One region of the Streptomyces sp. NPDC031466 genome, then DNA from elsewhere that is predicted to be linked to it. Evidence: riboswitches for the same ligand, from Rfam matches in the RefSeq annotation. Region 1 holds a riboswitch; the other holds the start of a gene.
The links. A riboswitch is a leader RNA that binds a small molecule or an ion and turns the genes downstream of it on or off. The one in region 1 is predicted to bind cobalamin.

Region 1 (7,416 bases):
CACGCCGTGAACCGCGCGAGGGCCCTGACCAGGCTCCGCAACCTCGGTCTGCGGGCGGTGTACCTGCGGGGCAACGCGGAGCCGCCCACGCCGGACGAGATAACGGCGGTGCTGCACCACCCGGACGGCCTGATATGGCGTACGGCGCCCACTTCCCTGCAGGAGCTGTGGCACCCGATCCGGGCGTTGCGCCGCTGAGCCCGGCCCCGGATCAGACGACGGGCTTGCCCGTCAGCTCGACGCCCGCCGCGCGCAGCTCGGCCAGCGCCCGCTCGGTGCTCTCCCCGGAGACGCCCGCGGTGAGGTCCAGCAGGACGGTGGTCCCAAAGCCCTCCCGCGCCGCGTCCAGGGCGGTGGCGCGCACGCAGTGGTCCGTGGCGATGCCGACCACGTCGACCTCCGTGATCTCCCGCTCCCGCAGGTAGTCCGCCAGGGACAGCCCGTTCTCGTCGACGCCCTCGAAACCGCTGTAGGCCGCCGAGTGGGCGCCCTTGTCGAAGACGGCGTCGATCGCCCCGGAGGCGACGGCGGGGGCGAAGTTGGGGTGGAAGCCCACGCCCTCCGTCCCCGCCACGCAGTGCGGCGGCCAGGAGTCCACGTAGTCCGGCTGGTCCGAGAAGTGCGGGCCCGGATCGATGTGGTGGTCCCGGGTGGCCACCACGTGCCGGTAGCAGGCCGGGGCCTGCCCGATCAGCTCGGTGATGGCCGCGGCCACGTCCGCGCCCCCGGCGACCGCGAGACTGCCGCCCTCACAGAAGTCGTTCTGGACGTCTACGACGATCAGCGCGCGGCGCATGGGCGGTGTCCTTTGGTGGGGTGACGACGAGCGTGGGGACTTCGGGTGCGGTGCGGGAAGGGAGCCTGCCCGGGCCCGTCAGAGGTATTCCGTGGGGATGACGGCCTCGCCCCGCGACAGCTGGGTCGCCGAGAGCGGCAGCCCGGCGCGCGCGGCCGCGTGCCGGTCGCGGACGGTGTCCAGCGGCTCGCGGGCGACGACCCGGCCGCCCTTGACCAGCTCGACCAGGAGCTGCCGGTCCGCCAGCTCGGGGGGCACGGCGCCGGTGCCGACGACCTCCGCCTCGGCGACACCGTGCTCGTCGGTCCGCCGCGCGGCCCACTTGCGGCCCCCCACGGAGCTCTTGGCGCCCAGCGACTTCTTCGCGACGGGCTCCAGGGGCGCCGCCGGGTCCGCCGAGTGGGCGCGGGCGACCAGCTTGTAGACCATGGAGGCGGTGGGGTGCCCGGAGCCGGTGACGAGCTGGGTACCCACGCCGTACGCGTCCACGGGCGCCGCCCGCAGGGAGGCGATGGCGTACTCGTCGAGGTCGGAGGTCACGACGATCTTCGTGTCGGTCGCGCCCAGCTCGTCCAGCTGCTGGCGCACCCGGTGGGCGACGAGCAGCAGGTCGCCCGAGTCGATGCGCACGGCGCCCAGCTCCGGCCCGGCGACCTCGACGGCCAGGCGGACGGCCTCGGTGACGTCGTAGGTGTCCACGAGCAGGGTCGTGCCGCGTCCCAGCGAGTCGACCTGGGCGCGGAAGGCGTCGCGCTCGCTGTCGTGCAGCAGGGTGAAGGCGTGGGCGCTGGTGCCGACGGTCGGGATGCCGTAGCGGAAGCCGGCGGCCAGGTCCGAGGTGGTCGCGAAGCCGCCCACGTACGCGGCGCGGGAGGCGGCGACGGCGGCCAGCTCGTGGGTGCGGCGGGCGCCCATCTCGATCAGCGGGCGCTCGCCCGCGGCCGAGGACATCCGGGAGGCGGCGGCCGCGATGGCCGAGTCGTGGTTGAGGATGGAGAGGATCACGGTCTCCAGGAGCACGCACTCGGCGAAGGAGCCCTCGACCCGCAGGATCGGCGAGCCGGGGAAGTACACCTCGCCCTCGGGGTAGCCCCAGATGTCGCCGGTGAAGCGGTAGCCGGCCAGCCACTGGAGGGTGGCCTCGTCGACGATGTCCCGCTCGCGCAGGAAGCCGAGGACGTCCGCGTCGAAGCGGAAGTTCTCCACCGCGTCCAGGACCCGCCCGGTGCCCGCCACGACGCCGTAGCGCCGCCCCTCGGGCAGTCTGCGGGTGAAGACCTCGAAGACCGAGCGCCGGTCGCCGGTGCCGGCCTTCAGTGCGGCCTGGAGCATGGTCAGCTCGTACTGGTCCGTGAAGAGCGCCGTCGACGGAACATCCACCGGCAGGCCAAGGTCCGCTGTGTTCATGCGAAGGATGCTACCCCGCATCTCGTCACTCTGACGATTTCGTGGGCCCGTTTGTGCGAGTGCCCCACCGAGGTGGCAGCATGGGCGTGTGAGTACGGCTCCCGCAGAGATCACCCGCCCGGAATCGGACGAGGAGACGTTCGTCGTCCCCGAGCCGGACGTCCCCTGGATCACGCTCGTGCACAACGACCCCGTGAACCTCATGAGCTATGTGACGTACGTGTTCCAGACGTACTTCGGGTACTCGAAGGAGAAGGCCACCAAGCTGATGATGGACGTGCACGAGAAGGGCCGCGCGGTCGTCTCCAGCGGCTCCCGCGAGGAGATGGAGCGCGACGTCCAGGCCATGCACGGGTACGGGCTGTGGGCCACCCTTCAGCAGGACCGCAAGTAGCGGCGGACCGGAAGCAGCGACGCATCTGATGCCTGGACACTTCGAACCGATCCCCGGGGGCGGCGCCGCCGTCGCGCTCGACGAGGTCGAGACCTCGATCATCCGTTCCCTCGCCGTGCAGCTCCTGGAGCTGATCGGCCCCGGCCCCGGCGGGGAGCCCGGCGACGACCCGCTGGCCGAGCTGTTCGCCGAGGGGCCGAGCGAGCCGCCCGCCGACCCCGTGATGCAGCGCCTGCTGCCGGACGCGTACGGGGGCCCCGGCAGTGCGACCGGGGACATCGGGCGCGAGGAGGAACTGCGAGCGTATTCGGCCGAGTTCCGCCGGTTCACGGAGAACGACCTGCGGGCCAAGAAGCGGGACGACGCGCTGGTCGTGATCCGTTCGCTGGACGCGATGGCGTCCCCGGGCGAGGGCGGAGCTGTCCTGAAGCTGTCGGTCGAGGAGTCGCGGCACTGGCTCGGGGCACTCAATGACCTGCGGCTCGCGATCGGCACGCGCCTGGAGGTCACCGACGAGGAGGACGCCGACCTGCTCTACCGGCTGCCGGACTCGGACCCGCGCAAGCCGATGGTGATGGCGTATCTCTGGCTCGGCGGACTGCAGGAGACGCTGGTCGGGACGTTGCTGGGCTGAGCGGGGCCAAAAATCGGTGTACGGGACAGCTGTATTTGCTGTACAGGACACCTTCTGTTCACATGGCGGTCCGTTCGCTCAGCGGACGCTCAAATCCGGATAACGATCCCGTCACTTCATTGTCCGGTTATACGCACCAAGGCGGACTTTGTCCGCTTCTCCCTGTGGTGTGCGCCACAGGTGGCCGATTCCCTCACTGTTGCCGCCGTGATAAATCTTCACGACCGCTCGGTGACGCCACCCATGTCACCGAGGGCGCTCGGGCCGGCAGACCGCCGGTAGCACTCCATACATATCCGGGGGGATCAGGACCTGATCCGCAGCCATCAACGCGAGACGCGGGCGCGGATCAGCATGGAGAAAGGCGTCACCATGACCTCAGTGCAGGTCGAAGAGCAGCACGACGGGCACGACGGCGATGGTGCCGGGCAGGCCGCCGGCGGCGAGGGCTACCAGCGCGGTCTGGGGGCCCGGCAGATCCAGATGATCGCGATCGGCGGTGCCATCGGCACCGGCCTGTTCCTCGGCGCGGGCAAGGCCATTCACAAGGCGGGCCCCAGCCTCATCCTGGCGTACGCCATCGCGGGCCTCGTCATCTTCTTCATCATGCGGGCGCTCGGCGAGCTCCTCATGTACCGCCCCGTGTCGGGCTCCTTCTCGGAGTACGCGCGCGAATTCATGGGCCCGTTCTTCGGCTTCGTGACCGGCTGGACGTACTGGCTCTTCTGGGTCGTCACCGGCATCACGGAAGTCACCGCGGCCGCCCAGTACATGCAGTACTGGACCCACGGCTCCGTCCCGCAATGGGCCTACGCGCTGATCTTCACGGTCATCCTGTACGGCGCGAACCTCATCTCCGTGAAGCTCTTCGGCGAGCTGGAGTTCTGGTTCTCGATGGTCAAGGTCACCGCCATCATCGGCATGATCCTGATCTGCGTCGGCATCCTCACCATCGGCTTCTCCGACGCCGGTGACACCGCCTCCGTGGCCCACCTGTGGAACCAGGGCGGTTTCTTCCCCAACGGCATCGGCTCCACGCTGATGACGCTGCAGATCGTGATGTTCGCGTTCCTCGCCGTCGAGCTGGTCGGCGTCACCGCGGGCGAGTCCAAGGACCCGAAGACCGTCCTGCCCAAGGCCATCAACACCGTGCCGTGGCGCATCGCCGTCTTCTACGTCGGCGCGCTGATCATGATCCTGTCGGTCGTGCCGTGGACGCACTTCAAGCCCGGCGTCTCGCCGTTCGTCGCGGCCTTCGAGGAGATGGGCCTCGGCATCGGCGCCGCGATCGTGAACTTCGTGGTCCTCACCGCCGCGCTCTCCTCCTGCAACTCCGGCATGTACTCCACCGGCCGCATGCTGCGCGACCTGGCGCTCAACGGCCAGGGCCCGAAGTTCTTCACCAGGCTCACGAAGAACGGCCTGCCGCTGATCGGCACCACCGCCTCCGCCGCGTGCATGCTGGTCGGCGTCTGGATCAACTACCAGTGGCCCGGCAAGGCGTTCACCTACGTCGTCTCCTTCGCGACCATCTCCGGCATGTGGGCCTGGATCATGATCCTGGCGTGCCAGATCCGCTACCGCCGCAAGGCCGACCGCGGTGAGCTGCCGCAGTCCACCTTCCGGGCGCCCGGAGCCCCGTACACGAGCTGGTTCGCGCTCCTGTTCATCGGCATGGTCATCGTGATGATGGGCATCGACGAGGACAACCGGATCTCGCTGTACGCCGCTCCGGTGTGGGTCGCGATCCTCGCGGGCTCCTACCTGATCCTCAAGAAGCGCAACCCGGAGGCCGCCGCCTTCAACAAGCGCAAGACCCCCGCCGTCGCCTCCGACGGTGAGCCGGCCGCCAAGGACTGACACCCGCCCCTCGGGGACCTGTCCAGCATTCGGGCCCGCCCGTACCGCATTCCGGTACGGTGCGGGCCCTCTGCTTATCCTGACTGCCATGCTGACCCTGACCCAGGCCCTCCACGACCAGATCGTCGCGCACGCGCGCCAGGACCACCCCGACGAGGCCTGCGGCGTGGTCGCGGGCCCCGCCGGCACCGACCGCCCCGAGCGGTTCATCCCGATGCTGAACGCCGCGCGCTCGCCCACGTTCTACGAGTTCGACTCGGGCGACCTGCTCAAGCTCTACCGCGAGATGGACGACCGCGACGAGGAGCCGGTGATCGTCTACCACTCGCACACCGCGACCGAGGCCTACCCCTCCCGCACCGACATCACCTACGCCAACGAGCCCGGCGCGCACTACGTCCTGGTCTCCACCGCCGACACCGACGACGCGGGCCCCTTCCAGTTCCGCTCGTTCCGCATCGTGGACGGCGAGGTCACCGAGGAAGAGGTGCGCGTGGTCCAGGCATACTGAGCCCGACATCCTCGGGCGGCGGGAGCCAGGAAGCCGGTGCGAATCCGGCACGGTCCCGCCACTGTGACCCCACCCCGCACCGGGGCGGGGGAGTCAGGAACTGACCTGCCGCCCGCACTCCACGCAACGCGGGGGACGCGGAAATCCCCCGGAGGAGGCAGTTCAGCCATGTCCCGAGCCCTGCGCGCCCTGACCGCCGCCGCCCTGCTCGTCCCGCTCGCCGCGTGCTCCTCGTCCGCACCCGGTGACGCCAGGCCCGCCGCCAAGGCCGCCGGATTCCCGTACACCGTCACCAACTGCGGCGTGCGGACGACGTACGCGGCACCCCCCGAGCGCGCCGTCACCATGAACCAGCACGCCACCGAGGTGATGCTGGAACTGGGTCTGGCGGACCGCCTCGTCGGCACCGCCTACCTCGACGACCAGGTCCTGCCGAAGTACGAGCGGGCGTACAGGTCCGTCCCCGTGCTCGCCGGGGAGTACCCCTCCTACGAGAAGCTCCTCGCCGCCGACCCCGACTTCGTCTACGGCGGTTACGCCAGCGCCTTCCTCGCCGGCGACGGCCGCGCTCGCTCCGCCCTCGCGAAGTCCGGCATCGAGAGCCGCCTGAACGTCGAGGCCTGCGCGAAGCGGGCGGTCTCCATGGACGACGTGTACCGCGAGGTGCGCGAGGTGGGCGCCACGTTCGGGGTGCGCGAGCGGGCGCGGAAGTGGGTGAGCGGCGCGCGCCGCGAACTGGCCGCCGCCCAGGAGAAGTCGCGGGGCCACGAGCCGGCCTCCGTCTTCGTCTACGACAGCGGCGACAAGACCGCGTTCACGCTGGGCGGCCGGGGCATCGGCAACGACATCATCGAGCGGGCGGGCGGCCGCAACGTCTTCGCAGACCTCGGCAAGTCCTTCGGCGACGCGTCCTGGGAGACCGTCGTCGAGCGCCGGCCCGAGGTCGTCCTGATCCTCGACTACGGCGCCACGAGCGTCGCCCAGAAGAAGAAGCGCCTCCTCGACGACCCGGTCCTGGCGGACGTCCCCGCGATCAAGCACAAGCGGTTCGCGGTGCTTCCCCTGTCGGACGTGGTGACAGGAGTACGAGCCCCGGAGGCGGTGCGGAAACTGGCGGACCAGCTGTGAGCACCCTGCGGAATCGGCCCGACGGCGGTCAACTCCAGCCCGGGGGAGGCGAAATCCAGCCCGTCCGGCGTTTGAGGACGAGCCCGAAGGGCGACAGACGGAACTCCAGGGGGCACCGCCTCTTGATCCTGACGGGACTGACCGCAGCCCTCGCGGCAGCGCTACTCGCAGGCCTGGCCCTGGGCTCCGTACACATCCCCCCGACCCAAGTCCTGGACATCCTGACAGGCCGCGCGGAACCCTCCCCGTTCCGCACCATCGTCCTGGACGTGCGACTCCCCAGAGTCGTCCTGGGTGCCACCGTAGGAGCCGGACTGGCGGTCATCGGCACCGTCCTGCAGGCCCTCGTCCGCAACCCCCTCGCGGACCCCTTCCTGCTCGGCGTCTCCTCGGGCGCCTCCGTCGGCGCGGTCTCCGCGATCGTGCTCGGCGGCGTCCTCGGCCTCGGCGCGGGCCTGTCCACCGCCGTCACGATCCCGGCGGCGTCCTTCGCGGGCGCCCTGCTCGCCCTGGTCCTCGTCCACGCCCTGGCCGCGAGCGGCGGCGGGGGCCTCGCCACCGGGCGCCTGATCCTGGCGGGCGTGGCGGTCTCCTCCATCCTGTCCGCCCTGACCAGCCTCATCCTCGTCACCGCGGACAGCGCCGAGCAGCTCAAGGAAGTCCTGTACTGGACGCTCGGCGGGCTC
Region 2 (7,416 bases), on a different contig from region 1:
CTGGTCGCCGCGCGCGAGGCGGGGGTACCGGTGGTGGTGGTCCGGCGCCCCGTCGCGCCTGCCTCGGCCGCCGTGGTCACCACGCCTCGGGAGGCGGTGGCCTGGCTCCTCCTCCAGCGGGAGCGCTCCGCGGGCCGTCATTGACCCGCGGGCCGGCGGGAACTGGCCGCGCAGTTCCCCGCGCCCCTGAAGGGGCGCCACCTCGGCCCTTGGACAGCTGCGCGGCGCCCGTCAGCCCTCGGACATAACCGCCCGCGGGTACGTCGTGGCTGAGCGCGCCGTTCCCCGCGCCCCTTAAGGGGCGCCCGGCTCGGGCCTTGGACAGCTGCGCGGGAACTGCGCGGTCGGCTCCCAGCCGCCCGCAGGGGCTTCTCAGCCCCCCTCCGGGTACCTCCGCGGGGTCCAGACGATTCCTTCTCCCGCGCCCCGCCGGGTCCACCGCGTCTGTGAAGAGCCGACGATCAGCAGCGTCCGCATGTCCACCTCGGCCGGATCGAGGTCCCCGAGGCGCACCACCCGTACCGACTCCTCCGGGCCTCCGACGTCCCGGCCGAGGACGACCGGCGTATCGGGCGTCCGGTGCTCCAGGAGCAGTTCCCGCGCCTTGCCCACCTGCCAGGTGCGGCTGCGCGAGCCGGGGTTGTAGAGGGCGAGGACGAGATCCGCGGCGGCCGCGGCGGCCAGGCGTTCCGCGATGACCTCCCACGGCTTGAGCCGGTCGGAGAGGGAGATCGTGGCGTAGTCGTGGCCGAGGGGAGCGCCCGCGCGCGCGGCGGCGGCGTTCGCGGCGGTCACTCCTGGCAGCACCCGCACCGGGATGTCCTCGTACGCGTCCTGCGAGGCGGCCTCCAGGACGGCCGTGGCCATCGCGAAGACGCCGGGGTCGCCGCCCGAGACGACGGCGACGCGCCGCCCGCGCCGCGCCAGCTCCAGGGCGAACTCGGCGCGTTCGGACTCCACCCGGTTGTCCGAGCCGTGCCGCTGCTGGCCGGGGCGGCGCGGTACCCGGTCGATGTACGTGGTGTAGCCGACGAGGTCGTCGGCGGCGGCGAGCGCGCCGCGCGTCTCCGGGGTGAGCCAGAGGGGACCCGCGGGGCCGGTGCCGACCACGACGACCTCGCCGCGGCGGTCCGCGACGGGCTCCGGCCCGGGGCCGCCCGTGAGCGGCGCCACCCGGCTCGGCAGCACCGCCACCGAGAAGTAGGGCACCGACTCGGGGTCCACGTCGGCGAGGCGGCCGGTGCGCTCGCCGTCCATGGTGGCGCGCTCGACGTAGCGGGCCTCGTCGAGGCGGCCGGCGCGCTCCAGGGCGCCGCGCACCTTGCCGAACGTGCGGCCGAGTTTCATGACGACCGCCGAGTCCGTCGACGCGAGGCGGGCGGCCAGCTCCTCCTCGGGGAGGGTGCCGGGCAGGATCGTCAGGACCTCCTCGGCCTCCACGAGGGGTTCGCCGAGGCGGGCGGCGGCGGCGCTGACCGACGTGACACCGGGGATGACCTCGGTGTCGTAGCGGTGCGCGAGCCGCTTGTGCATGTGCTGGTAGGAGCCGTAGAAGAGCGGGTCGCCCTCGGCGAGGACGGCGACGGTGCGCCCGGCGTCCAGGTGCGCGGCGAGGCGGGCGGCGGCCTCTTCGTAGAAGTCGTCCAGGGCGCCGCGGTAGCCACCGGGGTGGTCGGTGGTCTCCGTGGTGACGGGGTAGACCAGCGGTTCCTCGATGTGGTCGGCGCGCAGGTGCTTCTCGGCGATCCGGCGGGCGATGGAGCGGCCGTGCCGGGCCGAGTGGTAGGCGATCACGTCGGCGGCGGCGATGACCTCGACGGCGCGGACGGTCATCAGGGAGGGGTCGCCGGGGCCGAGGCCGACGCCGTACAGCTTGCCCTTGGGGGTCCGGGTCTCGGTGTTCACTCCGCCTCGCTCGCAATCGCGTTGATCGCGGCGGCGGCCATCGCGCTGCCGCCCCGGCGGCCGCGTACGACCAGGTACTCCAGGCCGAGGCGGTTGGCTGAGAGGGCGTCCTTGGACTCGGCGGCGCCGACGAAACCGACCGGTATGCCGAGGACGGCGGCCGGGCGCGGGGCGCCCGCCTCGATCATCTCCAGGAGGCGGAAGAGCGCGGTGGGCGCGTTGCCGATGGCGACGACGGAGCCTTCGAGGCGGTCGCGCCACAGCTCCATGGCGGCCGCGCTGCGGGTGGTGGAGAGCTGCGCCGCGAGGTCGGGGACCGAGGGGTCGGTGAGGGTGCAGATCACGTCGTTGTCGGCGGGCAGCCGCTTGCGCGTGACGCCGCTCGCGACCATGTTCGCGTCGCACAGGATCGGCGCGCCGTCGCGCAGCGCCTTGCGGGCGTCGGCCACCACCCGCGGGCTGAAGGCGAGGTCGCGGACGAGGTCGACCATCCCGCAGGCGTGGATCATCCGCACCGCGACCTGGCTGATGTCGGCGGGCAGACCGGCGAGGTCCGCTTCCGCGCGGATGGTGGCAAAGGACTCGCGGTAGATCGCCGCGCCGTCCTTCTCGTAGTCGAACACTGTGCTCTCGCTCATCTCGTGGCCGTTGTGGTGGTGGTTGCGGATGTCGTACGTGCTGTCGTGACCGTCTCGGTCAATGTCCCGCCGCTCACGGGTGCCGTGCTGCCGCCGGTGCGCACGCTCACCTCGTAGCGCCCCTCTCCGGTGGCGAGTACGTCCACCCAGTCGCCGCGCGGATGTCCGCACCGGCGCTCGCAGCCGGACCAGTGGACGGGCAGGCCCCCGGCGCCGGGGACGGCGTCCGCGCGGACGTCGGCGAGGGACTTGGCGCAGCCGGGGCGTCCGGTGCAGGCGCCGACGCCGAGCCAGGGCGAGCGGGGGTCGGTGAGGAAACCGGCGTCGGCCAGTGCGCGCAGCCGCTCGCGCGCGGCGGCCTCGTCCGCGAAGCCCGGGACGACGAAGCCGCGCCACGGGGTGACCCGGATCTCCCCGCCGGGCGCGGGAAGCAGGGCACGCCACTGGGCAGCGCTCACCCGGCCGAGCCGGGCACTCACCACGACCGCGTACCCCAGGTCGGCGTCACCGATGACGCCGGGGGCGGGCGGGGCGGCGGCCGACGGGGCGCTGGGCGCGGGGGGTGCGGGCGGCGCGGAGGCAAGGGTGGACGGGATGGACGACCCGGACGCCGCGGAGGTCTCCGTCAGCCCAGAAGCCGCCCCGGCCGGCGGTCGCCCGGCGGAAGGGAACCCGCTCGGCGAGGCGTCCGGCGTCACGGGCTCCGTCGTGAGGCCCGCCGCCGCCAACGCCTCCGCCAGGTCCACGCCCCGCCCGGCCGGCAGTTCCGTCACCCGCCACGCGCCGTTGCCCGCCTCGCGGGCCGCGGCGAGGAAGGCCCCGGCCGCGGCGAGGGCGGCGCGCGGGGCGTCGGGGCCCGGGAGCCGCCGGGCGCTGTCCCCGACGCGTACCAGCGCCGTACCGCCCGATTCTGCGATCAAGGTCACATCGCCGCCGAGCCCGGCGGCATCCCCGCGCCCGTCGTCGAGAACGAAGAGGAAACGGCCGGAAAGCGCTGTCGTCCAGTCCTGCCCGCACAGGAGCCCATCCAGCTCGCGGGCCCACAACTGCACGTCGGCGTGGCCGAGTCGGTCGAGTCCCGCCAGCGGGGAGGCCACGATGTTCCGGACGCGCTCGTGGCGTTCGGAGGGCAGCAGGCCGGCGTCCGCGAGGAGCGCGGAGAGTTCGCCGCCGCAGCTCTCGCCGAGGCCGCGCAGCTCGATGTTGCCGCGCGAGGTGATGCTGTGGTTCCCGTCCGCGAGACGCTCGGCCGCGTTGGCCAGCGCCAGCGCCTGACGTACCGTCAAAAGTCCTGCGGGCAGCCGGAGTCGGGCCAGCGCGCCGTCGTCGGCGCGGTGCAGACGCAGGGCCCCGGGACAGGCGTCGCCCCGGTCGCGCACCCGATCACGTAGGGGGGATTCGCCCTGGTTCATGGAAGGTGCTCGGCTGGGCGGCATGGCGGCGAGCATACCCACGCCGATCCGGCCGGTCGCCTCCCGAGACGGGCCGTCCCGGCAGGCGGCCGCCCCACCGGCGGCGGGCAGGACTTACTATGCAGGCGGCGGCCCGCCAGGTCCGCCGACGCCAGCGACGGCGTGGGTCCACCAGGACCCGAGGGAGGAAGGCCGGTGCGAATCCGGCGCGGTCCCGCCACTGTGAGCCCCACCGAGGTGGGGCGAGCCAGGAACTCCTGCCGTCCATACGACCACCCGGGGCGCGGACACCCCGAGGAAGGCCTGCGCCCGCATGCTTCTGCTGCTGTCGACCTCCGACACCGACCTGCTCAGCGCCCGCGCGGCGGGGGGTCCGGTCGACTACCGGTTCGCCAACCCCTCCCGCCTGGACCTCGCCGAGCTGCCCTCGCTCCTGGAGGGCGCCGACCTCGTCGTCGTACGCCTCCTCGGCGGTGTCCGCGCCTGGCAGGACGGGCTCGACCAGCTCATCGCCAGCGGTCTGCCGGTGGTCGTGCTCACCGGCGAACAGGCACCCGACGCCCAGCTCATGGCCTCCTCGACGGTGCCCGTCGGCATCGCGGCCGAGGCCCACGCCTACCTCGCGCACGGCGGCCCCGCGAACCTGGAGCAGCTGGCCCGCTTCCTCTCCGACACCGTGCTGCTCACCGGCCACGGCTTCGACCCGCCGGCGCCCGCGCCGTCCTGGGGCCCGCTGGAGCGCGCCGCCCGCGACATCGAGGGCCCGACGGTCGCGGTGCTGTACTACCGCGCCCACCACATGAGCGGCAACACCGCGTTCATCGACGACCTGTGCGGTGCCATCGAGGACGCGGGCGCCCGCCCGATGCCGCTGTACGTGGCCTCGCTGCGCGCCCCCGAGCCCGAGCTGATCGACGCGCTGCGCCCCGCCGACGCCATCGTCACGACGGTCCTCGCCGCCGGTGGCACCAAGCCCGCCGAGGCCTCCGCGGGCGGTGACGACGAGTCGTGGGACGCAGGCGCGCTGACCGGGCTCGACGTGCCGATCCTCCAGGCGCTGTGCCTGACCGGGTCGCGTTCGGCCTGGGAGGAGAACGACGAGGGCGTCTCGCCGCTCGACGCCGCGAGCCAGATCGCGGTCCCGGAGTTCGACGGACGCCTCATCACCGTGCCGTTCTCGTTCAAGGAGATCGACGAGGACGGGCTCCCCGCCTATGTCGCCGACGCCGAGCGGGCGGCCCGGGTCGCCGGGATCGCCGTACGCCACGCACGCCTGAGGCACATCCCGGCCGCCGACAAGCGCCTCGCGCTGGTGCTCTCCGCGTACCCGACCAAGCACTCGCGGATCGGCAACGCGGTAGGCCTGGACACCCCCGCCTCCGCCGTCGCGCTGCTGCGCAGGCTGCGCGCCGAGGGTTACGACTTCGGCCCCGAGGCCGACATCCCCGGCCTCGTCTCGGGCGACGGCGACGAGCTGATCCGCGCGCTGATCGACGCGGGTGGCCACGACCAGGAATGGCTCACCGAGGAGCAGCTGGCCGCCAACCCCGTCCGCATCCCGGCCGCCGCCTACAAGCGCTGGTACGCGACGCTGCCGCAGGAGCTGCGGGACTCCGTCGAGCAGCACTGGGGGCCGCCGCCCGGCGAGATGTTCCTGGACCGCTCGCGGGTGGGCGACGGCGGCGACCCGGAGGGCGACATCGTGCTGGCCGCCCTGCGGCGCGGCAATCTGCTCATCCTCATCCAGCCGCCGCGCGGCTTCGGCGAGAACCCCATCGCGATCTACCACGACCCCGATCTGCCGCCTTCCCACCACTACTTGGCGGCCTACCGCTGGATCGCGGCCCCCGCGGCCGACGGCGGCTTCGGCGCCGACGCGATGGTCCACCTCGGCAAGCACGGCAACCTGGAGTGGCTGCCCGGCAAGAACGCGGGCCTCTCGGCGGCCTGCGGCCCCGACGCCGCGCTCGGCGACCTGCCGCTGATCTACCCGTTCCTGGTCAACGACCCGGGCGAGGGCACGCAGGCCAAGCGCCGCGTGCACGCCACGCTCATCGACCACCTCGTGCCGCCCATGGCCCGCGCCGACTCCTACGGCGACATCGCGCGCCTGGAGCAGCTCCTGGACGAGTACGCGCAGATCAGCTCGATGGACCCGGCGAAGCTGCCCGCGATCCGGGCGCAGATCTGGACGCTCATCCAGGCCGCGAAGCTCGACCACGACCTGGGCCTGGAGGACCGCCCGGACGACGACGGCTTCGACGACTTCCTCCTCCATGTCGACGGCTGGCTCTGCGAGATCAAGGACATGCAGATCCGCGACGGCCTGCACGTCCTCGGCACCGCCCCGGCGGGCGGCGACCGCGTCAACCTCGTCCTCGCCGTCCTGCGCGCCCGCCAGATCTGGGGCGGCACCTCCGCCCTGCCCGGTCTGCGCGAGGCGCTCGGCCTGGACGAGTCCGCGGCGACGCGCGTGAGCGCCGACGAGGCCGAGGAGAAGGCCCGCGCGCTGGTCCAGGCGATGGACGACGCGGACTGGGACCCCGCGGCCGTGGCCTCGGTGGCCGCGGGCCAGAGCGAGCAGGTCGCCGCCATCCTGGAGTTCGCGGCCCGCGAGGTCGTGCCCCGCCTGGAGGGCACCACGGCCGAACTGGACAACGCGGTACGGGCGTTGGAGGGCCGCTTCGTCCCCGCCGGGCCCAGCGGCTCCCCGCTGCGCGGCCTGGTCAACGTCCTGCCGACCGGCCGCAACTTCTACTCCGTCGACCCCAAGGCCGTCCCCTCCCGCCTCGCGTGGGAGACCGGCGAGGCCCTCGCCGACTCGCTCATCGAGCGGTACAAGAACGACAACGGCGACTACCCCACCTCCGTCGGCCTGTCCCTGTGGGGCACGAGCGCGATGCGCACGGCGGGCGACGACGTCGCCGAGGCGATGGCGCTGCTCGGTGTCCGCCCCGTCTGGGACGACGCCTCGCGCCGCGTCACCGGCCTGGAGGCCATCCCGTACGAGGACCTCGGCCGCCCGCGCATCGACGTGACACTGCGCATCTCGGGCTTCTTCCGCGACGCGTTCCCGCACACGATCGGCCTCCTCGACGACGCGGTGCGCCTCGCGGCCTCGCTGGACGAGCCCGCCGAGCACAACTACGTACGCGCCCACGCCCAGGCCGACCTGGCCGAGCACGGCGACGAGCGCCGGGCCACCACCCGCATCTTCGGCTCGCGTCCGGGCACGTACGGCGCGGGGCTGCTCCAGCTCATCGACTCGCGCGACTGGCGCACGGACGCGGACCTCGCCGAGGTCTACACGGTGTGGGGCGGCTACGCGTACGGGCGCGGGCTCGAAGGCCGGCCGGCCCGCGCCGAGATGGAGACCGCGTACAAGCGCATCGCGGTGGCCGCGAAGAACACGGACACCCGCGAGCACGACATCGCGGACTCCGACGACTACTTCCAGTACC

Region 2: linked by a shared signal. The riboswitch ahead of cobN (cobaltochelatase subunit CobN) and the one ahead of ACZ5GP_RS18500 (ABC transporter substrate-binding protein) in region 1 are both predicted to bind cobalamin.

Annotation. Positions count from the first base shown of each region.
Region 1 covers NZ_JBVIJT010000007.1:120,055-127,470, forward strand. Annotated here, with positions in the region: gene ACZ5GP_RS18465 (hypothetical protein) at 1-198, shown strand, start outside; gene ACZ5GP_RS18470 (isochorismatase family protein) at 212-796, opposite strand; gene ACZ5GP_RS18475 (nicotinate phosphoribosyltransferase) at 875-2,203, opposite strand; gene clpS (ATP-dependent Clp protease adapter ClpS) at 2,292-2,597, shown strand; gene ACZ5GP_RS18485 (DUF2017 domain-containing protein) at 2,626-3,231, shown strand; gene ACZ5GP_RS18490 (amino acid permease) at 3,604-5,091, shown strand; gene ACZ5GP_RS18495 (M67 family metallopeptidase) at 5,180-5,602, shown strand; cobalamin riboswitch at 5,606-5,725, shown strand; gene ACZ5GP_RS18500 (ABC transporter substrate-binding protein) at 5,771-6,730, shown strand; gene ACZ5GP_RS18505 (FecCD family ABC transporter permease) at 6,853-7,416, shown strand, end outside.
Region 2 covers NZ_JBVIJT010000011.1:297,859-305,274, forward strand. Annotated here, with positions in the region: gene ACZ5GP_RS27665 (cobalt-precorrin-6A reductase) at 1-144, shown strand, start outside; gene ACZ5GP_RS27670 (precorrin-2 C(20)-methyltransferase) at 373-1,905, opposite strand; gene ACZ5GP_RS27675 (precorrin-8X methylmutase) at 1,902-2,528, opposite strand; gene ACZ5GP_RS27680 (cobalamin biosynthesis protein CobG) at 2,540-3,991, opposite strand; cobalamin riboswitch at 4,106-4,225, shown strand; gene cobN (cobaltochelatase subunit CobN) at 4,269-7,416, shown strand, end outside.